Linked DNA regions of Priestia megaterium. The protein of the gene in region 2 interacts with the protein of the main gene of each other region in a pairwise test. Links are inferred from orthologs where the notes say so. Each region holds a gene or a part of one and is shown on either strand. Other genes may lie near its edges. The genes, in order: mntR and CEQ83_RS24310.

Region 1 (12,203 bases), 490 kb from region 2 along the record:
TTCTGATCGTTCATCTACAATCCCTACTTTAAACGGAGGAATCTTAGAGCGCTCTATGCCAGTGCTTATTACTCTGGCTAAATCACGAATCATGGTTGTTTTTCCTGTTTGAGGAGGTCCTATAATGACCGTACTTTGCCAATAGCGATTGTATAAAAAAGGAATAAGCTGATTCGAAATGCCAATCTTTTGTTTAGCAATCCGGATATTAAAGGATGATACATCACGAATCACACGAACCTGTCCATTTTCCGTTACAACTTTTCCCGCTAGTCCAACCCGGTGTCCGCCTTCAATGGTGACATATCCTTTTTTTAATTCTTCTTCAATCATATAAATCGAAAACTGGCTTAGTTTATTTAAGATAAATAAAGCATCTTCTGCACTTGGAAGATACGATTCGAAATAAGGCTGATTGTTGATTGTAAATTCGACAGGTCTTCCTATGCGCACTCGAATTTCTTCTAGCACATGAGAATGGTTTGTGACATAAAATTCAACAGTCTTTTTTAAATTAGGCGGAAAAATTGCAAGTATTTCGTTTAACATATTCATCCCCTCATATTTGAACTCACTTCAATGTATTATGAGCTTGACCATTTTATGCCTACCTTTTATTTAAAAACACCGATTAAAATGAAGAGCACTCCTATTACAATCATGATTAATTTTCCAAAAGATAATTGATCTGCTACGGACACTAAACCAATGGTGAAAGAACTCACCATTACAATCGGACCAACAAGCGCTAGCATTCCATTAATCATTAACGCTTTTTTCACATCATTGTTTGTGACAATTAAAATAGCGGCAATAAACTCAATAAATGAAGAAATAAATCGAAGGCACGCCATCGTTAATACCGTACCGTTTAAATGATCCAACCACTGCTTCATAAGCCCCTCCTATATCTCTGCGTTGTTTAGTACAACCTATGCAAAATAAGGAAGGGTTAGCACAAAAAAACACACAAAAAAGGCAGAGAATCATTCTCTGCCTTTTTCGTGTGTTTGCAGCTTGCTTACACGACCGAATTACGCGCGTGATACGTAGCTGCTGTCTGTTGTGTTAATAATTAATACGTCGCCTTCATTTACGAAGAAAGGAACGTTTACTGTTAAACCAGTTTCAACAGTTGCCGGTTTTGTACCGCCAGAAGCTGTGTCACCTTTAATACCAGGTTCAGTTTCTGTTACTTTAAGCTCAACTGTGTTTGGAAGTTCAACACCTAATGTCTCACCTTGGTACATCATAATTGCTACTTCCATATTTTCTTTTAAGAATTTTAGTTCATATTCAATTGTACTTGCCGGAAGCTCTAATTGCTCATAAGACTGGTTGTCCATGAATACGTGCTGATCGCCGCTTGCGTATAGATATTGCATTTTACGATTATCAATTTGAGCTTTTCCTACCTTTTCACCTGCACGGAACGTTTTTTCTTGCACAGCTCCTGTACGAAGGTTACGTAGTTTTGAGCGAACGAATGCAGCGCCTTTACCAGGCTTTACGTGTTGGAAATCCATTACACGCCAAATACCCCCGTCTACTTCTACTGTCAAACCTGTACGAAAATCATTTACTGAAATCATGAAGAAATCCTCCTACATTTTATAAAATAATGAACTCTTTTGATGAGTGCGATAATGCCTCATTACCTTCTGCTGTGACGACCGTATCATCTTCAATACGAACGCCCCCTAAGTCTGGTATGTAAATACCTGGTTCAACGGTTACAATCATACCTGGCTGCAGTACATCTGTAGATTTCACAGAAAGCGATGGGCCTTCGTGTACTTCTAACCCTACGCCGTGACCGGTCGAATGTCCAAAATACTGGCCGTATCCGTGTTCTGTAATATAATCACGCGTTAGCGCATCTGCTTCTTTACCCGTCATACCTGCTTTGATACCGTTCATTCCGTTAAGCTCTGCTTGCAGTACGACATTATAAATTTCTTTTAGCTTATCACTTACTTCACCGACGGCAAATGTTCGTGTGATATCTGAACAGTAACCATTATAGTATGCGCCAAAATCAAGCGTTACAAGTTCGCCTTTTTCAATTACTTTGTCAGAAGCAACACCATGCGGTAAAGCCCCGCGATGCCCTGAAGCAACAATTGTATCAAAAGATGAAGATGTTGCGCCTTGTTTTCTCATAAAGAACTCCAGTTCATTCGATACTTGAAGCTCTGTTAAACCAGGACGAACAAAGGTTAAAATATGTTCATATGCTGCATCTGCTATTTTTGCAGCTTCCTTTAATATCTTAATCTCTGAGTCACTCTTTATCAAGCGTAAGTTTTCGATTGCGTGCGAGATTGGAACAAGTTCCGCTCCGATATGCTTATCAAATAATTGATGCTGTCCATATGTAACATAATTCTGTTCAAAACCAAGCTTTTTAATTCCAAATTGTTTCACTACATTCGCTACTTCTTCTACAATAGGACCCTTGTGCTGAACGATATCAAAACCTTCTGTTTGACTAGTTGCTTGTTCAACATAACGAAAATCTGTTACAAATGCCGCTTTGTCTTCAGAAATGATAACGACACCAGCAGATCCTGTAAAATTGGTCATATAGCGTCTGTTATATTCACTTGTAACGACAACACCGTCTACATTCAACTTTGAAAACTGTTCGCGTAGTTTTTCGATTTTCATTTTATTTCCCCCTTAATTGTAAAAGTGCCTGCAGAGCAAGCTCGTATCCGTATAAACCTAACCCGACAATTTGACCATGCGTAACAGGTGCCGTCACCGAATGGTGGCGAAACTCTTCACGCTTATGTACGTTCGAAATATGCACTTCAATAACAGGAACAGATATACTGGCAATCGCATCTCGAATGGCATAACTGTAGTGAGTAAAAGCACCAGGATTGATCATAATCCCATCAAACTTCTCATCCGCTTCGTGAATCCAGTCGATAATTACACCTTCGTGATTAGACTGTACGCACTCAACTTCTACCCCATGGTCTCTGCCTGCTCGCTGAAGCTTCTCTTCAAGATTTTGAAGATTATCTGTCCCATATACCGCTGGTTCGCGTACGCCTAAACGGTTTAAATTAGGACCGTTTATTACTAAAATCTTATTCATCTTATTTCAACACTCTCCCCTACTACGAACCCTTTATGCAGCTCACTTGTGTGAATTTACACTTTATTTTTCTTTTTAAATCATTATATAGAATATATTAGCATACGTTGGAACATTCACACTACTTATTCGCCGTTTGAAAATCTGTAGATTCATCTTTTGTTTGAAGCTCTGCCGCTTCAAAAGAAATGGAATATCCGATGAATACACCATATAAAATATAAATACAGAGGGATGAAATAATTGTGTTAGCTGGAAGCTCTCCAATTGTTTTCAAGTTAGGAAAGAGCGGATTCAAAACAACGAATACGATTGCCCACCATAATAAGCCGTAAGCAAAACCTATCCAAATTGTTTTAAACTTCTTTAATAGGACGTAGTATAACAACCCGACAACAATAGATAATACCCCTATGAGAAAAATACTGACGATAACACCTATTCCTTTATCCTTCCAATCACCTAATGCCCATGGATCTAAAAGCATATTTGGATTGATAACACTAAAGCTAAACAGATAATTTAAATAGCCAATAAAGCTCCAGAAAACCCCTCCAAAAAAGGAAATAAAGATGGCTTTAAATAAAAAAGATATTTCCTGTTTATGCGTAGGTTGGTTATCCTGTTTTTTTTCATGCTGTTCTTTAGGTTCTGACATATTAATCACCTCTTGATGTAGTATGAACTTTTTTCTCATTTCCTACCGACTCATTTCTAAGTTTTTACGTTTATTACTCTTCCTATACGCAAGAAGGGCGCCTGATATCGCAGAGACATTTTAAAACTACTTCGCACAGAGTTTCATAAACAAATTTTATAAATGAAAGGAAAAAAATTCATATGAAGGGTGTGGAGATGAAAAATATTGGCTAAACTAGATAACATGCATCCGCCTAGAGGTTTATTTGATTTTGCTGTAGAATATAAAATACTAAGAAGTCTAGTCTAGTTAAGTTAGGTTGGTGCCTGAAATGTCTAAATTACAAAAACCTGCGTATGGTGGTCAAGCCGTTATAGAAGGTGTCATGTTCGGTGGCAAACGTATGATGGTGACGGCTATTCGCCGCAAAGATCAATCTATTGATTATTTTCATTCAAAAAGAAAATCAAATTCCGTACTCACTGCTTTAAAAAAAATTCCTTTTTTACGAGGAATTGCTGCTATTGTTGAAGCCAGTGCAAACGGTACGCAGCACTTGAACTTTTCCTCTGAACGCTATGACGTGAATCCAGAAGATGATGCTCAAGTAGCAGCAGAACAACAAAAAGAGAAAAAAGAATCAAAACTATCTTTAATATTTGGCGTTGCAACTATTGGTGTAATATCCTTTCTTTTCGGGAAAGTACTATTTACATTGATTCCTGTGTTTTTAGCACAATTGACACGTCCTGTTTTCACTTCAAGTGTAGCTCAAGTTTTTATTGAAGGAGTATTTAAACTATTATTGCTCCTTGGCTATATTTATGTGATTTCACAAACGCCACTTATTAAACGGGTGTTTCAATATCATGGAGCAGAACACAAGGTCATTAATGCATATGAAAACAATGCTGAACTTACGGTAGAAGCCGTTCAAGCACAATCTCGACTTCATTATCGCTGCGGAAGTAGCTTTATCCTCTTTACCGTAGTTGTAGGAATGTTTGTCTACCTACTAGTTCCAACGGATCCTCTTTGGTTACGAATTGTGGATCGCCTTGCATTAATTCCAGTTGTCCTTGGTTTATCATTTGAAGTGTTACAGTTAACCAATAAAGTTCGTCATGTCCCTCTTCTTCGCTTTTTAGGTTATCCCGGTTTATGGCTTCAGCTTTTAACAACCAAAGAACCAAAAGATGATCAAGTTGAAGTTGCGATTGCTTCATTTAAAGAACTTTTACGCGTTGAAAATGAACTTTCTTCTACCACTGACGAACAAGTTGTCTAATCCACACCGTTTTGCTTTCTTTTTTTACTATTTTAGGAGGTGAACAAAATGAGACGTCCATTCGTGAAACCACTTGTATATGGTCTAATCGGGTTAGGAGTCATTGGCTTTGCATTTACGTTGATTACAGATCCAGCTGTTTTATTACGTCAAGCAGGTTATATTTTTCTGTTTATCATTTTGTTTTACTTAGTTTATCGGTTTATTCTCCGCCCTTCTCAGACAAAAGGTCAAGATAGAGGCTATGTGCGCGCAGTAAAGCAATCGAAACTGCGTCAAAAAGAAAAAGAGCGAGGAAGCAACAAAGTTGATATGCATACGTACCGAAGCTCAAATAAGCGCCCGGTATCCAAATCAACGAAACCGCTAAAGAAAAAGAAAAACAACTCACACTTGACCGTCATCGAAGGTAAAAAAGGAAAAAAGAAAAATAGAGCATTCTTTTAAAAAAACAAGGAGAAAAGCCTCCTTGTTTTTTTAATAGCACCATTTTTTCAAAAATGCCCTTGTACGCTTTTTGCCAAACGCAATCAGCTCTTCCTTCCGTTCTTCTGTGAGGGTAAATTCTGTCGCAAAAACTTGATTAACAGGTAAAAAGATAATATTTTTTTCGTGACGTTTTGAAATATGTCTTGCATCGTGCGCATCTTTCATCGTCTCAAAAAGCGCACTGAATAAACCAACGGCATTTTTAATTTTATTCCGTTCTCTCTCTTCGTCCTTCGGACTCAGCTTCACACCAATTACCGGTCGTTTCTTCAAACTTTTATCATCATCAAATAAAAAAATTGGAAAGTTGCTTAACACTCCCCCGTCGACTATTAAACTGCTTGGAGTAGATTTTAATTTAACCGGCTCAAAAAAATATGGAATGCTGCAGCTCATCCGAACGGCTCTTGCTACAGAAAAACGATTCGGATCAATGTGATATTTAGGCAAATCATCTGGAAGAACAAGCATCGTACTGTTGGTCAAATCTGACGCAATAATACGCAGCGACTGATCAGGCAAATCAGCAAATGTACGAATTCCTCTGCTCCGCAACTTCTCAGCAATCCACTTTTCAAGCCTTTCTCCTTTATATAATCCCATTTTCCAATATAAAAACAGCCATTTTGTCAAGCTCGATGGTAAAAAGGACATTCTTTGATCTAGGAAAGAAGATAACTCAATTTCATTCATCATTTCAACGATTTCTTCACTTGTATAACCAGCTGCTACAAATGCACAAATAATGGAACCCGCACTCGTTCCCGCTAACCGGCGAAAAATAAAGCCTTTTTCTTCTAGAGCTTGTAACGCACCAATCAGTGCAAGCCCTTTAATACCGCCACCTGAAAATACTCCGTCGACGTACACAGCCTCTCCTCCAAACTACCTACTCTACATTTGTAGTCGACTCAGCAACAAGTTATGATAAAAAGAAAAAAAGCAGTGACGCTATTGGCCGCTGCTTTTTCCTTATAATTTTTGCTCTTCTTCATTTCGTTTCTGTACATTGCGAAGATCTTGAATACGGTTATGATTTTCTTCAAAGTATTGAACCAAGTCCCCAATTCGATCAATGGAATTCCAGCTTAAATGATGTTCAATTCCTTCTACGTCATCATAAATATTCTTCTCATCCACGCCAATGATTCGCAATAGCTGCTCTAAGAGCTCGTGGCGATAAACAAGACGTTTTCCAATCTTCTGTCCCTTAGCTGTTAAAACAAGGCCTCGATATTTTTCATAAATTAAGTACTCATCTTTGTCTAGTTTTTGAACCATCTTTGTTACAGATGAGGGGTGAACCGCCAATGCATCAGCAATATCAGACACTCGAGCGTATCCTTTATCTTCAATTAGCATATATATTTGTTCAATATAATCTTCCATACTCGGTGTAGGCATGAAATCTCCCCCAATTAATATTATGTATTGCTAATAATAAGTCATAAATGTCTGTTTCTTATAGTGATATCGTGTTCATGTTTGATAATCTATGTGAAAAAAACGTGTAAATAAAGCGATGTCATAAGATAAAACTGGATAAAAGACATTCAATTAAAATCATACTACAATGCTTATTCAAATACAAGAACCGTTCTCTCCCGCTTCTTATTTATGCCCCATTTTCATACATAATAAAAGCCGACTCACTTGAGTCAGCTTTTACTAGTCAATCATGATTAAAAATTAAAGGCCGCATTTCAGCTGTGCACCACAGTTTGTACATGTGTTGCATCCGCCCATTTCCTCTACCGTTCCTTGACGGCAAACCGGACACGTATTACCTACTTCAGAACCGATTGTTACATCAGTTGAACGAATTTCATTAATTGTATCAACTAACACAACGTGTGGTTTTGTTTCTTCTTTTGGCGCTTCAATTTCTTCATCAAACGTATTTTCTTCTGCTTTTAGCGTTAAGACTTGTGCATCACGGCTTCCGTCTACGTACACCGTACCGCCTTTTGCTCCGCCTTTATACAGACGCTCGTACACTTTTTGAACTTGCTCTACCGTGTAACCACGAGGAGCGTTTACTGTTTTACTAATTGAGCTATCAATCCAGCGCTGAATCACACATTGCACGTCCGCGTGAGCTTGTGGTGCAAGTTCCATAGCTGAAATGAACCATTCAGGAAGATTGTTTGGATCTGCTTCTGGATGCTGATCTAAATACTCTTGAACGATATCAGCTTTCACTTCAATAAACTTACCTAAACGACCGCTTCGGAAGTATGAGAATGAGAAATAAGGTTCAAGACCCGTTGATACTCCAACCATCGTTCCAGTACTGCCTGTTGGCGCTACTGTTAATAAATGAGAGTTTCGAATACCGTGCTCTTTAATGTTTTCACGAATATCTTCAGGCATTTTTTTCATGAAGCCTGTATTTGTGAATGCTTCACGTAAAGAAGCCGTTTCAGCATCTGTTTCGCCCACTAAGAACGGGAAGCTTCCTTTTTCTTTTCCAAGCTCTACAGACGCGCGGTAAGCCGTCGTGGCAATTGTTTCAAACACTTTATCTACTAACTCATTGCCTTTGTCAGAGCCGTATTCTGTTTCACAATAAATAAGAAGATCGTGAAGACCCATTACACCAAGACCAACGCGGCGTTCGCCAAGCGCTTGCTTTTGGTTTTCTTCTAAGAAATAAGGAGTTGCATCAATAACGTTATCTTGCATTCTAACGCCCGTTTCAACCGTTTGACGTAGCTTTTCAAAGTTAACTGTTTTTGTTTCTTTATCTGCCATTTGCGCTAAGTTAACAGCAGCTAAGTTACAAACAGAGAATGGTGCAAGTGGTTGTTCCAAATTTGTTATCGTAAAGGCTTTTTATCCTCTACCTCTTACGCTTCATATTTACGTAAGTTCAGCATACGTTTTCGTTACAATTATTCAGCCATTTCTCTCAAGTACTTTTTCAAAGCTTTAAAATTGTAACGTTGCGGCCTCGTGGAAGCATTATAGTCTGTTATACAGGATCAGCTTCTATGCGTTGCCCCTGACTAAACCTTTACGTTTAGCCTTCGGTTCAGATTCCCATCTCAGGGTTCCTGCTTTATTCCGCAATGTTTTACATGAGGCAAACTATTCACCACATGGATTCGTTGCAACAACGTGCTGACCATATGCTTGAGCATTTGTCATGTCATTGGCATTGTCGAAGAAGAAAATGCCTGGTTCAGCTGAGTACGTTGCACAAATATTAATTAAGTTCCATAGCTCTTTTGCACGGATAGTACGGTACGTACGAACTTTGTTTCCTTGTTTTGCCCACTCGCGCACGTCGCCTACTTCGTGCCAGTTTTCATTGTAGTTAGCCATTTCTTCTTTTGAATAGCTTTCTACGTCTGGGAAGCGAAGTTCGTATTCACCGTCGTTTTCAACAGCATCCATAAAATCTTTTGTTAAGCATACAGAAATGTTTGCTCCTGTTAAAAACTCTGAGTTATGAACGCTGTACGTTCCGCCAGTTTGCAGCTTTTCTTCTGCATCTTTAATGATTTTTTCATTAAATCCACCAAGACCAGGAATTTGTTTATAGTTAATGATTCCTTGGTACATTGCTTCTTCAGACTCTGTTAGCGGCGTGAACTTCAATTTATCTTGCGCGTGCTTTTTAATCATTTCGTCATTTGTGTTTTCAATTAAGAAACGTAAAATGCGAGGGTTTTGCATTTTAGAAATAATAAACTCTACAATGTCAGGATGCCAGTCGGCAAGCATGATCATTTGAGCCCCACGACGCGACCCACCTTGCTCAACAAGATGCGTCAGTTTAGCAATATCATCTAACCATGAAACCGAACCAGATGATTTGCCGTTTACACCGCGAGCCAGCGTGTTGCGCGGGCGAAGAGTTGAACCATTCGTTCCAACACCGCCTCCGCGGCTCATGATTTCCATTACTTGTTTGCGGTGTTCTGAAATACCTTCACGTGAATCTTTTACATAAGGCATTACGTAACAGTTAAAGTACGTTACGTCCGTGTCAGCACCTGCACCGTAAAGAACGCGGCCAGCGGGTACAAAGTTTAGCTGAACAAGCTCTTGATAGAACTTTTCAAACCACTCTTTGCGCTTTTCTTCTGTTTTTTCCACAGAAGCTAATCCTGTTGCATTACGTTTTGCAATTTGCTCATAGAAGACCTCTAGAGGTTTTTCAATGACATCTAAAGAACGAGTAATTAACCCATTTTCTGCTTCTTCAGGTGATAAAGCTCCTCTAAACTCATCTTCTACCTTGACAACAGCGGTTTTTTGCTCAAAATTAATGCTTTCCACATAGCCAAGTCCTCGTGCTGGAAATTTTGGGTCTTCCTTTACAGTTAGAACAACAAAATCTCCTTCTGATAACGTTAATTTTTCCGTATCTTTAAACGCATAGCGGTCTAACATTACCAATCTTGAAACACCTTTATGAGTTAACTTCATATCCGGTGTAATCGGATGTACTTGCGGAAAGCGTTCAATATCTGAATTGAGCTTTTCAACATTCATATTCACTTTTTGATTTAACAAAACAGTCATTCTCACAACTCCTTACCTATCGAACATCTATAAATTTATTAACTCTATTTCCTTTTAAAGGAAATAGAGTTTTTCAATCAACTATCAATAACTTACCACACGGCTTGGACGAATTCAATATATAGTATTTGACACTTCTCCAAACATCTACATATAGAAGGGTGTCAAGTGAAATATTTTTTTTTTCGTAAAAAAAGTGTTTGACTTTTCTTCCCTATGTATTCTATTAGCCAAGCATTGTTTCTAAAAATTCCAATAAAAAGTGCAACTTATAAGAAGTTGCACTTTTATCTATTTACCATCCGCATTCGTTTAGCGCTTAAAGTTCCATTCATCCGATCCGTACTTTGTGCGCGCTAGTTCTTCTACATATGCTTCCTCTTCTTCAGACAGTGTATACGGTTCTAAATCGATATCAAGAGCAGAAGCAAATCCTTTATAAAACGCTTCTTTTGCTTCTTCGATAGAAATTTTGCGGCCCGCAATTGCATTGATGGCTACCGCTTTAGAACGAAATGCGCGCTGCATTCTTTCTTTCACGCGGTCATTTGGATAATTAAACACGCTGAATAATTTATCTTCATCAATCTCTAACAGAATAGAGCCGTGCTGTAGAATAACTCCTTTTTGTCTAGTTTGGGCACTTCCAGCAATTTTGCGGCCCTCTACAACAAGTTCATACCAAGAAGGAGCATCAAAGCACACGGACGAACGAGGGTTTTTTAAGCTATTTTTTTCTTCTTCTGAACGAGGAATAGCAAAATAAGCCTCGAGCCCTAACGAACGAAATCCTTCCAGTAAACCTTCAGAGATGACGCGATATGCCTCTGTAACTGTCTTAGGCATATTAGGATACTCTTCAGATACAATGACGCTGTAAGTAAGCTCTTCATCATGAAGCACGCCCCTGCCGCCCGTTGGACGTCTCACAAAGCCTAATCCTAATTCTTTTACTTTATCAAAGTTAATTTCTTTTTCAGCTTTTTGAAAATAACCGATCGACAGCGTTGGAGGGTTCCATCCGTAAAAACGAATCGTAGGTGGAATTTCTCCTTTACTATGCCATTCTAATAACGCTTCATCTAACGCCATATTGTAATAAGGCGAACGGTTGTTGGAATCAATAAATCTCCACTTTGCTTTCATCTACCTCATCCTCAGCTATATGTAATATAAAAAATAAATCCGTTTTTTAGTCTACCAAAAGATTGAGCTAAGGAAAAGCAAAGAGCAACATAAAACTACGAATTCAAATGTGGTAGTTTTTTCATTTCGGGGAAGAAATACGCTAGATTCAAGGCAAAATCGCTTTACTTCTAATTTCATTCACTTATATAATAAGAGTATGGATTTTGTCGAAGAAAGGAAGAATCAGCATGTCAGCAATTACAGCAGTACTCATTTTACTTGGAGTAATCATCATATACTCTGTCGTTATGTTCTTTATCCAACGTCGCATTATGAAAACGTTAACTGAAGAAGAATTCCGCAGCGGCTACCGCAAGGCGCAGCTAGTTGATATTCGCGAACCGAATGAATTCGAAAACGGACATATTTTAGGCGCACGAAATATTCCTCTTTCACAGTTCCGTATGCGCATTAAAGAATTTCGTGCGGATCAGCCTGTGTACATCTATTGTCAAAGCGGAATGCGCACAGGACGTGCAGCACAAATGCTTCGTCGCCACGGTGTTCAAGAAATCTATGATTTAAAAGGCGGCTTCAAAATGTGGAACGGTAAAGTAAAAAAGAAAAAATAATGGTATGTATATAGAAAAACCTCGCCTTTGGGCGAGGTTTTTTGTTAGACGTTTTGAACAGCCTGTTCTTTCTGATAGCGAAGAACTGGTTTTCTCGCTGCCAGCGTTTCGTCAAGGCGCTTCACAACCGTTGTATGCGGAGCTTCCTGTACGAGTTCAGGCGTCTCTTCTGCTTCTTTTGCAATTTGAATCATCGCATCGATAAACGCATCTAGCGTTTCTTTCGACTCCGTTTCCGTTGGTTCGATCATCATGCACTCTTCTACGATAAGAGGGAAGTAGATAGTCGGCGGATGATAGCCAAAATCAAGCAGTCGTTTCGCGATATCCAATGTGCGCACACCAAGCTTTTTCTGACGTTTTCCTGATAAAACAAATTCGTGC
Region 2 (12,216 bases):
TGGGCTGCCATTTACCTCTTGGTCTAAAATAGGAAATTGTTTACGAATATCAGAGATATTCATTATCGAACTTTCCTCTCAATTAAATCCGTTAATTGTTTTTTAACCGTTTCGATTGGCAACTCGTTTACCACTGGTGCTAAGAACCCGTGAATAACTAGACGTTCTGCTTCTGTTTGCGGAATACCGCGGCTCATTAAGTAGTAAAGCTGAATTGGATCTACGCGTCCAACAGATGCAGCGTGTCCTGCTGTTACATCATCTTCATCAATTAGAAGAATTGGGTTTGCATCTCCACGTGCTTTTTCACTTAACATTAACACACGGGATTCTTGCTCAGCGTTTGATTTAGATGCACCGTGTTCAATTTTACCGATACCGTTAAAGATTGAAGACGCGCTTTCTTTCATAACGCCGTGTTTTAAAATGTAGCCTTCAGAATGTTTTCCGAAGTGTACGATACTTGTTGTTAAGTTTTGAGACTGCTCTCCACGTCCAACTGTTACCGTTTTTGTATCTCCATATGAACCGTCGCCCATTAGATACGTTGTATTTTCTGAAACTGTATTTCCTTCACTCATTAAGCCTAAAGCCCACTCAATGCGACCATCTTTGCCCGCTACGCCGCGGCGGTTCACATAAGTAGTTGTACCTTTAGCTAAGTAGTCAACAGCTCCAAACGTTACTTTTGCATTGCTGTTAGCGAATACTTCCGTCACGATATTGACAACACCGTGTGACTCTTCAGCAGTAGCAATGTAGTTTTCTACATATGTTACTGAGCTGTTGTCTTCAGCTACAACAATAACATGGTTGAATAAAGCTGCTTCTTCATCTTCACGGACAAATACAGCTTGAAGAGGCTCTTGTACTTCTACATTTTTAGGAACGTATACAAATACACCCCCGTTTAATAACGCTGCGTTTAATGCAGTTAAACGGTGCTCATCTACTTTAACTCCGTCTTTCATGAAGTACTTCTCAACAAGGTCGCTATGCTCTTTAGCAGCTGTTTGAATATCTGTGAAGATAACGCCTTGAGATTTTAGCTCTTCTGTTAACGTTGAGTATGCAGCTGTTTGGTCACGCTGAACATATAGATTCTTAACCGCTTCTGTATCAATCAGTGCTTTAACCACTTCTGGAAGCTCGTCTACAGATGAGATTGTGCTTGCCTGTGAAGTGTGCTTGTCAAAAGCAGTAAAGTTCCATTTCGAAATGTTTGTTTTATCTGGCTTTGGAAGTGCAAGATCTTCTGCTTTCGCAAGAGCTTGTAAGCGAAGATCTAGCAGCCAACTTGGTTCATTAGCTTCTTTTGAAAAGCTGCTGATGTACTCTTGATCAAATGGTAATTTCGTATCAATAGTCATAGAGATCCTCCTAACTCTTAAGCTTCTTGCTCTACAGTTTCGTCTTCAATACCTAATTCTTGTTTGATCCAGTCATAACCTTCTGCTTCTAGACGCTGCGCTAATTCTGGTCCGCCTGATTTTACAACACGACCTTGCATCATAACGTGAACTTTATCTGGTGTAATGTAGTTTAATAAACGTTGGTAGTGAGTGATCATTAAGCAACCAAACTCGCTGCCGCGCAGTTCATTAATACCTTTTGATACAACTTTTAACGCATCGATATCTAAACCAGAGTCGATTTCATCTAAAATTGCAATTCCTGGTTGAAGCATCATTAATTGAAGAATTTCGTTACGCTTCTTCTCACCGCCAGAGAAACCTTCGTTTAGGTAACGCTGAGCCATGTCTTGATCCATTTCTAAGAAATCCATGTTTTTGTCTAATTGACGGATGAATTTCATTAGTGAAATTTCTTCGCCTTCTTCACGACGAGCATTAATTGCTGAACGTAGGAAGTCTGCGTTTGTTACCCCGCTGATTTCACTTGGATATTGCATCGCTAGGAATAGACCTGCACGAGCGCGCTCATCTACTTCCATCTCAAGTACATCTTCGCCGTCTAGCGTGATGCTTCCTTGTGTAACCTCGTATTTAGGATGTCCCATGATTGCTGAAGATAATGTTGATTTACCAGTACCGTTTGGTCCCATGATTGCATGGATTTCGCCGCCCTTAACTTCTAAATTAACACCTTTTAAAATTTCTTTACCTTCAATTGCAACATGAAGATCTTTAATTGTTAAAGTTGACCCTGCCATATTAAAACCTCCAGTTATAGACGTATATAGTAAAAAACGATATACCTATATCTTTTTAATTATTCTCATTTTATTCTCATTACAATCTTATAACAAATGAAAACTTATAGCAACCTTTTGACCCAAAAGGTTTTAAACCATTATGTACGTTTTTTAAGACTAAATCCACTCATAAAAAAGTTGCCTTAAAAGACTCGATAGAGCCTTCTAAGACAAGCTTTTTACCCGCTTTATTTACTTAGTGCGTGTGGCTAGTCAGTTCTGAAACACACTCTTGGACAAGCGTAACGGACTGACTCATCGCTGCGCCTCCGCCAAATGCCGCTGATACTCCGCATGCTTCTAAAATTTCTTGCTCAGTTGCACCTTGATCAATGCAGCCTTTTGTATGATAAATCATACAGTACTCGTCTTGAGCTACTACGCTGATTCCTAGCGCGATTAACTGCTTTTCTTTTTTAGAAAGAGAACCTTCTCCAAAACATGCTTCAGTAAACGCATTAAACGTTTTTGTTACTTCCGGCAATTTTTCGCTAAATTTCCCAACACCCATTTTATAATCATGAAGTGCTTGCTCAGTTGAATGACGTGCTTCTTGCTGCATAACGTCAGCTCCCATCATCAGTAAAGTTTTCACGGTTAGTATGCGTGAGAAAAATAAGAGTTATTCGTTTTGATGCATACAAAAAAGCACTTGCCCAGAGTGGGCAAGCGCTTTTCTTCTATTATTTATTTACCGGCAATACTCCGCCTTTGTATTTTTCTTTAATGTAGTCTTGAATTTCTTTAGAGTGAAGAACTTTTACTAAAGCTTTCACTGTATCTTTATTTTCGTCACCTTTGTGAACCGTAATGATGTTTGCATATGGGTTATTTTCTTTGCTTTCCACTGCGATTGGATCTTTTACTGGATCTAAACCAGCATCGATAGCATAGTTAGCATTGATAACAACAGCGTCACCTTCATTGTTTTTGTACATTTGAGGTAACAATCCGCCTTCAACATCGGCTTTAAATTTTAAATTCTTAGGGTTTTCTACAATATCTTTAATTTGTGCGTCTGTTTTCTTTACGCCTGGTTTTAATTTGATCACGCCAGCTTTTTCAAAAATCGATAAAATACGTCCTTGCTCTGCTACTGCATCACGCATAATAACTGTGCCGTTTTTCGGAAGATCTTTTAAGCTTTTGTATTTTTTAGAGTAGATACCAATTGGTTCAATGTGAATGGCACCGGCACTTACGAAATCATACCCTTTTTCACCTTTATGATCTTTTAGCACTGAATTCATATAAGGAACGTGCTGGAAGTAGTTTGCATCAATTTCATTGTTTGCAAGAGCTGTGTTCGGTAAGATGTAATCTTGGAATTTTTTAATCTCTAAATCAATTCCTTGTTTTTCCAAAATAGGTTTTGCTTGTTCTAAAATTTCAGCATGAGGCGTATTAGATGCACCCACGACAATTTTTTTTTCATCTTTTGATCCATTGTTAGATCCACACGCCGCTAATCCTACTACTAGCGCAGATGTTAATGCTAAAGCTGAAAGCCATTTTTTCATAATAAATAATCCTCCCTTTATCTTTTATCAATTTTTGCAGTAATCGCATCTCCAATAAGTTGGATAATAAATACAATAATCAAAATTAAGATCGTAGCGGCTAGCGTTACGTCATTATGGCTGCGCTGGAATCCTTCTAAATATGCAAGGTTTCCAAGACCTCCAGCTCCAATCACACCCGCCATTGCCGTATAGCCGACTAACGCAATGGTTGTTACTGTCAAACCGGAAATCAAAGCTGGCAGCGATTCAGGTAACAGCACTTTAAAGATAATAGTGCTTGTTGTGGCTCCCATTGATTTAGCAGCTTCAATAACACCTTTATCAATTTCACGCAGACCAATTTCTACAAGACGCGCATAAAATGGTGCTGCTCCAACAATTAAAGCCGGTAACGCTGCATTAGCGCCTAAAATACTTCCTACCAATGCTTTGGTAAATGGAATCAGTAAAACAATTAAAATAATGAATGGAATGGAACGAAAGATATTTACAACCGCCGACACAATGGCATATAAAGGTTTGTTTTGCCAAAGCTGTCCTTTGGACGTTAAAAATAAAAGCAAGCCCAATAAAATACCTAGAACAAATGTGGCTACAACTGAAATAGCCGTCATATATAGTGTTTCATTTGTCGCTTGAATAAAATCATCTAAAATAACGTTTGGAAATAGTTTCTCAAGCATTTGTCATTACCTCCACTTCTACCTGCTGCTCATGAATGTATGCAATGACTTTTTTAACTTCTGTTAATTCTCCGTCTAAATGAACGAACAACGTCCCGTATGAACCTGTTTGTGTATGAGAAATCTTTCCTTGCAAAATATTAATCGTTACATCAAACTGTTTTAAAATCGTTGTAATGAGCGGTTGCTCTGCTTTTCCGCCAACAAACGTCAGCTGAATAATTTGCCCGCTTGGATACAGCTCTTTTACTTGTTCAATCGTTTCAAACGTTTCCTCTGGTTCAGAAATCTGTTGAACGAATCGTTTTGTAATCGGCTGCTTAGGTTTTCTGAATACTTCTAGCACTTGTCCTTCTTCTACTACTGCCCCATTTTCCATAACGGCTACTCGATGACAAATTTTACGAATGACGTGCATTTCATGAGTAATCAATACAATGGTTAACCCTAGCTTCTCATTAATATCTACTAACAGATCTAAAATAGAATCTGTGGTTTGAGGATCAAGCGCTGATGTTGCTTCATCACAAAGCAATACTTTTGGATTGTTCGCTAGCGCTCGAGCAATCCCAACACGCTGCTTTTGTCCGCCGCTAAGCTGTGATGGATAAGCATCTTCACGCCCTTCAAGCCCGACTAGCTTAATAAGTTCGTCTACTCGTTTCATTCTTTTTTCTTTTGAAATCCCTGCTATTTCTAACGGAAAGGCAATATTTTCTCGTACCGTACGCGACCACAAGATATTAAAGTGCTGAAATACCATACTAATTTCTTGTCTAGCTTTTCTGAGTTTTCCGCCTTTAATTTTTCCAATATCATTACCTGCTACTTCGACCGTTCCTGTCGTTGGTGTTTCTAATCCGTTTAGCAAGCGAATCAAAGAACTTTTCCCCGCTCCGCTATAACCAATAATTCCGTAAATTTCACCTTGGTTAACGGTTAGATTCACATTATCAACAGCTGTTACTTGACCGCTTTTGGCCTGATAAATTTTTGTAACGTCTGTTAATGTAATCATATTTCTTCACCTTCTTTAATAAAAACTTAATTATGTTAGGTTGCCCTATAGGATGAAAAAGCCGTAAAACAATTTTCCCCATTAAAAAAGCCTCTCTGCGCATGACAGAAAGGCTCGATATTTAATCCTTTCTCTCATCTTTCAAAGCGCATAGCTTTGCAGGAATTGGCACCATTTCAGTTAGTCTGACGGTTGCCGGGTTTCACAGGGCTCAGTCCCTCCACCTCTCTTGATAAGAGTTCGCAACAATTATTTTGTTTTTGGGAAATATTCATTCATTTATGAACATTCATGAGTGTGATTTTAGCATGTGTCAGATAGGCTGTCAACAGATTTTGTTCTTGGGATAATATCCCAAGATTTCAACAGCCCCAACGGTTCGCTCTCTTTCCATTTCTTCATTTTAAACAAACGTTTGATTATCGAAGCTCCTCGAGTACGTGCTCGATGGAATGAAACGCGTAGAGTTTTTTTACCATTTCACCATTTTCCACTTCAATCAAACAAGGTACGCTTTCAATAGAAAATAATTCTGCTTTTGAAGGCATATAATTTAAATTGCTCATTCCGATGGTTACATCCGGCAGCATCGCTTCTGCCACGGTTAACATTTTTTTTGCCAGCTGACATGTCCCGCAAAAAGGCGTATGGAAAAAGATAAAGGCTCTTTCTCCTTCTTTTAACTGATCATCCAGCTGTTTTTCGCTCCATTCTTGCATGTTGCTCATTCCTTTTATGTTAAAAATTCTGCATTAACATCGATATTGGCACTCAGCAATACTGTTGCTATGTGATGTCTAGGGGCGGCAGCAACTTCTCGGTACATTTTATCAATATATAGATGCTCTGCTTCCGGAAGCTCTCGTTTAAATTGTTTTCTCAGCTTATTCCCTGAATCATCAGAGTCAACGAGTATGTATACCTCTTTGTTAAACGTACAGTCAATAATTTCATCCAGCTTTGATAAACTAATCGTACCGTTTGTACAAATAATTTCAATTGGTTCTCGAATGATATCTTGAATACGCTTTTTATCTGACTTTCCTTCGACAATAATTACTTTTTCAATTTCAATTAGCCCCATTTTCATCACCCATAATCGTCAGTTGTATAGTAACATCATTTCTTTATGCTATACAATATTCGTTAATGTATCACAGTTCACCTGTTTTTTAAAAGAAATTTGCAAGAAAGAACTCTTTTAAAAGGCAGTTTAGGCCATATTATCTCTATAAAACAAGAAAAACAGCGGCAGTTGCCACTGTTTAGCACCATCCTGCTTCTTCATCGCAGTCTGTATATTTTTGCGTTTCACCTTGTTTTTGTACGTCCGCGTATTGATAGAACTTATTATTTTCTTGCGAATATCCTTCTTCAAAGCGGTATTCATTGCCGCTTGTTCCGTAGCTAACTTCACCAATTGGCTGCTTATCAACGTATAATTTCATACCGCCGTCATGAAATTTAGCTGTAACGCGATCTGTAACGTCCATTTTTTGTTTTTCAAACATAAAAAGACACTCCTTTAGCTTGTTTACTAATAGAGTGTCCAGTCAAAAACTTTTCATAAAGACAATTTATGGAGGAATATTATCCTTCGTTTGTCATTTCTTCGTATTGCTCTGCTGTCATCAGCTTGTCTACTTGAGAAGCATCAGATGGTTTGATTGTAATCATCCATGCTTCTTCGTATGGAGATTCATTAACAAGTTCAGGACTATCGCCTAAGTTGTCGTTTACTGCTACAACTTCACCGCTAATTGGTGCGTAAAGCTCAGAAACTGTTTTTACTGATTCAACGCTACCAAACGGCTCGTCAGCTTCTACTGTTGCTCCTACTTCTGGCAGTTCAACGAATACGATGTCTCCAAGCTCAGCTTGAGCGAAATGTGTAATACCTACGCGGACAACGTCTCCTTCTGTTTTTACCCATTCATGCTCTTCAGAATAACGCAAATCTTTTGGTGTACTCATCTTAATCCCTCCAAAATATGTATCGTAATTTGTTTATATAAAAAGCGCCTTCAACGTGGAGAACACTTTCTACAACCTAAAATAACTTCCTATTAACAGTGTAACGTAAAAGGTAAAAATTTTCTATTTGAAAACTTACTTCCACACGTCCTCAAACTGCTCTTCTTTGAAACCAAGCGTTACTTTTTGTCCATCTGTTAGCAGCGGACGCTTAATTAACATGCCATCTGACGCAAGAATAGACAGAAGTTCGTCTTCACTCGCACTGCTTACTTTATCTTTAAGACCTAACTCGCGATATTTTTTACCGCTTGTATTAAAGAATTTTTTTAATTCTAGGCCGCTGTTCTGATAGTAAGCTTGCAGCTGCTCTTTTGTTGGCGGATTTTCTACAATATGAATTTCTTCATATGCTACTCCGTTATCATCGAGCCACTTCTTTGCTTTTCGGCACGTACCGCACTTTGGATATGAATAAAAAAATAATGACATTTCGTCAACCACCCTTTATTTTAAGCTTTTTTCGTATTTTAACACATCCTTTATCATTTACCTAGATAGAGGCTTCTTAAACAAAAAGGAGCTCGCAAAACGAGCTCCTTTTTCCTTAAACTGTGAACTTCTCTACTTCTAGAAGCGTTTTTGCAACCTCGCGCTTTACGCTAATTACATTGATTGGTGTATAGCGAGTTAATTTGCGAAGAGACGAAAGCATGACTCTAAGCGTATCACCTTGTTCAACGCCAATTAACGTTTCTTTTGCATCTGCTTCGATTCGATTAAATGCTTCTTGGCAGAATACTTGCGTGTATTTTAATTTTAAGCTGTTTTGATCTACTCCTGTTTTGGAAATGGCTTTTTCAGTACGTAAAACAGTAGATTCCATTGCATATACGTTACTAATCATATCAGAAATATTAACGAGAATTTCTTGTTCTTTTTCTAATTCTTTGCCATACTTTTGTGCAGCTAATCCCAAAAGCAAGAGCGCAATTTTCTTCCCGTTTTGCACAAGCATTTTTTCTTGATCTAACGGCTCATTTCCTACTTCCTGCGGCATAAGCATCATCAATTCTTCTTGAAGCGTTTGTGCTTTTTGAAGCAGTGGAAGCTCTCCTTTTAACGCTTTGCGTAAATATGTGCCTGGTACTAAAAGACGGTTAATCTCATTTGTTCCCTCAAAAATACGATTAATGCGAGAATCGCGATACAGACGCTCAATTTCATACTCGCTCATAAAACCGTAGCCTCCATGAAGCTGCACGCCTTCATCTACAATGTAGTCAAGAGCTTCCGTGGCAAACACTTTATTTAATGAACATTCGATAGCATATTCAGCAATGGAAGCAGCAATTTGTTTTCCGTCTTTTTGCTGTTCTTCTGAAAGCTGGCCCATATGGTCTTCAAAAAGTCCTACCGTACGATATACGGAGCTTTCAGTTGCATACAATTTAGAAGCCATTGTGGCTAACTTTTCTTGTGTTAATGAGAATTTAGCAATTGGCGTTTTAAACTGCTGACGCTGGTTAACGTATTGAGACGTAATTTCTAACGCACGTTTCCCTGCTCCAACTGCTCCAACTCCAAGCTTATAGCGCCCAATATTTAAAATGTTAAAGGCAATCACATGGCCTTTTCCAATTTCACCTAGCACGTTTTCTTTTGGAACAAGCGCATCTTCAAGAATCAACGTTCTGGTTGATGAGCTTTTGATTCCCATTTTCTTCTCTTCCGGGCCAACCGAAACGCCTGGAAATTCGCGCTCAACGATAAAAGCAGAAAATTTATCGCCGTCAATTTTTGCGTACACCACGAATACATCAGCAAATCCAGCATTCGTAATCCACTGCTTTTCTCCATTTAACACATAGTGTGTACCTTCTGCGTTAAGGCGAGCTGTTGTTCGAGCACCGAGAGCATCCGAACCAGAACCCGGTTCAGTCAGCGCATAAGCCGCTATTTTTTCCCCTACCGCTAAAGCAGGTAAATATGCTTGTTTTTGCTCTTCTGTTCCAAATAAGACGATTGGCAATGACCCAATTCCTACATGAGCACCATGAGTGATGGAAAATCCGCCTGCTCGAGACATTTTTTCAGCAATTAAAGCCGAGGTAATCTTATCTAAACCAAGCCCACCGTATTCTTCCGGTACATCTGCACCAAGCAAGCCTAATTCACCAGCTTGTTTTAATAGCTTTACAGAACGGTCAAACTCATGCTTTTCTAAATATTCCACTTGCGGAAGGACTTCGTTTTCTACAAATTCATCTGTCGTCTTGGCAATCATCTTTTGTTCAGATGTATAATCCTCCGGTGTGTAGACGCGGCTTGCATCGCCTTCTTCAATTAAAAAACTTCCACCTTTAATCATTTGTTTTGTTTTATTTGACATGTTCATATCCCCCTTTGAAATGATTATGCTAACAATTCAAATACACCAGCAGCTCCCATTCCTCCACCAATACACATGGTGACAATTCCAAACTGCTCATTTCGACGCTGCATTTCGTGCATTAAGCTAAGAGTCAGCTTAGCTCCAGTACAGCCTAATGGATGACCTAAGGCAATAGCGCCTCCGTTTACATTTACTTTATCTTCATTAATATTTAATTCACGAATAACGCCAAGTGCTTGAGAAGCAAATGCTTCATTTAATTCAAACAATCCGATATCAGAAAGCTCCAGCCCTGCTAGTTTAAGAGCTTTAGGGATGGCAGCTACCGGGCCAATCCCCATTACTTCAGGCGGAACTCCTCCAACTGCAAATGAGCGAAACTTAAGCAAAGGCTTTAAGCCTTCTGCTTCAGCTTGTTCTTTATCCATTAGAAAAACGGATGCAGCTCCGTCACTTGTCTGCGAAGAGTTTCCAGCTGTGACGGATCCTTTAATCGAAAAGGCTGGACGAAGTTTCCCTAATACGTCCGCAGTTGTGCCAGGACGAACTCCTTCATCTTGAGAGAACATCAGCTTTTGTTCACGTAGCTTATTGTTTTCATCGATTTTCCGAAGCGTCACTTCCACGGGAACAATTTCGTCGTTAAACTTCCCTTCTTGAAGTGCTTTTGCTGCTTTTTGATGGCTGCGTACGGCAAATGCATCCTGGTCTTCACGTGAAATGCCGTATTTCATCGCCACTTGTTCTGCTGTATGTCCCATGCCCATATAATACTCCGGCGCATTTTCAACCAGCTGAACATTCGGACGCGCTACGTTTCCAAACATTGGAACAAAACTCATTGATTCTGCTCCTCCAGCTAACACTGCTTTGGCTTGCCCTAGCATAATTCGTTCTGCACCGTAGGCAATACTTTGCAAACCTGATGAACAATAACGATTAATCGTTATTGCTGGCACCGTATAAGGCAAACCTGCAAGAGCGCCAATATTTCGAGCCATATTCAAACCTTGTTCTGCCTCAGGCATCGCACAACCAATAATTAAATCATCAATCGGTCCTTCGTATCCGCCTGCTCGGCGAAGAGTTTCTTTAACCGCAATAGCTCCCAAATCATCAGGTCTAACACTTGCCAATGAACCTTTTTTTGCTTTTCCGACCGGTGTCCTAGCACCTGCTACAATAACTGCTTCTCTCATTTTTTCTCCCCCTTAATTGCGCAGTGGCTTTCCTTTAACTAACATGTGCTGCATACGTTCTTGAGACTTCGCTTCTCCAACAAGGCTTAAAAATGCTTCTCTCTCTAAATCAAGCAAATACTCTTCATCCACTTCGGAACCAAACGCTACGCGTCCTCCAGCTAATACAAATGCTAACTTACTAGCAATTTTGTAATCATGTTCTGATATATATCCTGAATATTTCATGGATTGAGCTCCTAGCAGCAACGTTGCATATCCTGTTTCTCCAACGACAGGAACTTTAGTTTTTACAGGCGGTTTATAGCCCGTGTCGTGTAAAGCAAGGACTGAGTTCTTTGCATCATTCAGCAAGTGATCTCCGTTTACACTGATAGCATCATGGAGGTTTAAAAAGTTTAGCTGCCTAGCTTCTGCAGCAGAAGTAGATACTTTTGCAGTAGCAATTGTTTCAAATGTTTTATTGGCAATTTGCTGAAGATCGAGCGTTACACCGTTCGGTAAACCATTTAGCTGTTTGATATAAAGCTCCTTGTTACCTCCTCCGCCAGGAATTAACCCGACTCCTACTTCTACAAGGCCCATGTAAGTTTCAGCAGAAGCTTGGATTTTAGCTGACGGTAAGCAAATTTCTGCTCCGCCTCCAAGAGTCATCGCAAATGGAGCTGCAACAACCGGCTTTTCGTTATATTTCACCTTCATCATTGCCTGTTGAAATTGTTTAATGACAAGCTCAACTTCAAAATAATTGTCATCTTGTGCTTCCATCAAAATCATAGCTAAGTTAGCGCCAACGCAGAAATTTTTTCCTTGGTTTCCTATGACCATCCCCTTATAATTCTTGTTCACTTCTTCAAGAGACTGATTCAATAAGCTGATAATATCTAGCCCAATCGCATTGTTAGGAGAAGTAAACTGCAGGCATGCCACATCATCTCCTAAATCAATTAAGCTCGCTCCGCTGTTTTCTAAAATGACATTATTTTGAGAGCGTAAAGATGACAGGTGGATCACCTTTTTATTTTCTTTTACTGCTTTATACTCATCCTCTTCGTAGTAAAGCGTTTGACCTTCCATTTCTTTATAAAAGCTTGTAAATCCATTTTCCTGCATTTGTTTTACCCACTGCGGGATGGCTAAGCCAGACTGCTCCATCTTCTCAATTGATTTTTCTAAACCAATTGCATCCCACGTTTCAAAAGGACCCAT

The links.
Region 1: the proteins of CEQ83_RS24310 (region 2) and mntR interact in binary tests that used the Escherichia coli proteins (3 or more experiments, as listed by UniProt). The link is inferred for Priestia megaterium from one-to-one orthologs.

Annotation. Positions count from the first base shown.
Region 1 is NZ_CP023317.1:4,234,733-4,246,935, forward strand. Bases 5,215-8,061 are described here. They hold mntR (transcriptional regulator MntR), read right to left. Parts: upstream 6,931-8,061; coding sequence 6,499-6,930; downstream 5,215-6,498. Other genes in these bases: CEQ83_RS21690 (SA1362 family protein), read left to right, coding at 5,215-5,484; CEQ83_RS21695 (patatin-like phospholipase family protein), read right to left, coding at 5,515-6,396. In the rest of the region: spoIIIAA (stage III sporulation protein AA), read right to left, coding at 1-549; CEQ83_RS21660 (YqhV family protein), read right to left, coding at 615-896; efp (elongation factor P), read right to left, coding at 1,035-1,592; CEQ83_RS21670 (M24 family metallopeptidase), read right to left, coding at 1,612-2,670; aroQ (type II 3-dehydroquinate dehydratase), read right to left, coding at 2,672-3,109; CEQ83_RS21680 (YqhR family membrane protein), read right to left, coding at 3,231-3,767; CEQ83_RS21685 (DUF1385 domain-containing protein), read left to right, coding at 4,081-5,037; more of CEQ83_RS21690, read left to right, coding at 5,086-5,214; CEQ83_RS21715 (lipoate--protein ligase family protein), read right to left, coding at 10,372-11,205; CEQ83_RS21720 (rhodanese-like domain-containing protein), read left to right, coding at 11,436-11,819; aminomethyl-transferring glycine dehydrogenase subunit GcvPB, read right to left, coding at 11,864-12,203.
Region 2 is NZ_CP023317.1:4,727,198-4,739,413, forward strand. What follows is about bases 3,427-6,286. They hold CEQ83_RS24310 (methionine ABC transporter ATP-binding protein), read right to left. Parts: upstream 5,440-6,286; coding sequence 4,414-5,439; downstream 3,427-4,413. Other genes in these bases: CEQ83_RS24300 (MetQ/NlpA family ABC transporter substrate-binding protein), read right to left, coding at 3,427-3,735; CEQ83_RS24305 (methionine ABC transporter permease), read right to left, coding at 3,753-4,421; CEQ83_RS24315 (thioredoxin family protein), read right to left, coding at 5,859-6,158; CEQ83_RS24320 (toprim domain-containing protein), read right to left, coding at 6,173-6,286. In the rest of the region: CEQ83_RS24280 (cysteine desulfurase), read right to left, coding at 1-63; Fe-S cluster assembly protein SufD, read right to left, coding at 63-1,370; Fe-S cluster assembly ATPase SufC, read right to left, coding at 1,388-2,173; CEQ83_RS24295 (carboxymuconolactone decarboxylase family protein), read right to left, coding at 2,412-2,777; more of CEQ83_RS24300, read right to left, coding at 2,899-3,426; more of CEQ83_RS24320, read right to left, coding at 6,287-6,523; CEQ83_RS24325 (YusG family protein), read right to left, coding at 6,705-6,950; glycine cleavage system protein GcvH, read right to left, coding at 7,030-7,413; CEQ83_RS24335 (arsenate reductase family protein), read right to left, coding at 7,549-7,905; CEQ83_RS24340 (acyl-CoA dehydrogenase family protein), read right to left, coding at 8,021-9,805; CEQ83_RS24345 (acetyl-CoA C-acetyltransferase), read right to left, coding at 9,829-11,007; CEQ83_RS24350 (3-hydroxyacyl-CoA dehydrogenase/enoyl-CoA hydratase family protein), read right to left, coding at 11,020-12,216. UniProt on the Escherichia coli protein: Part of the ABC transporter complex MetNIQ involved in methionine import. Responsible for energy coupling to the transport system. It has also been shown to be involved in formyl-L-methionine transport.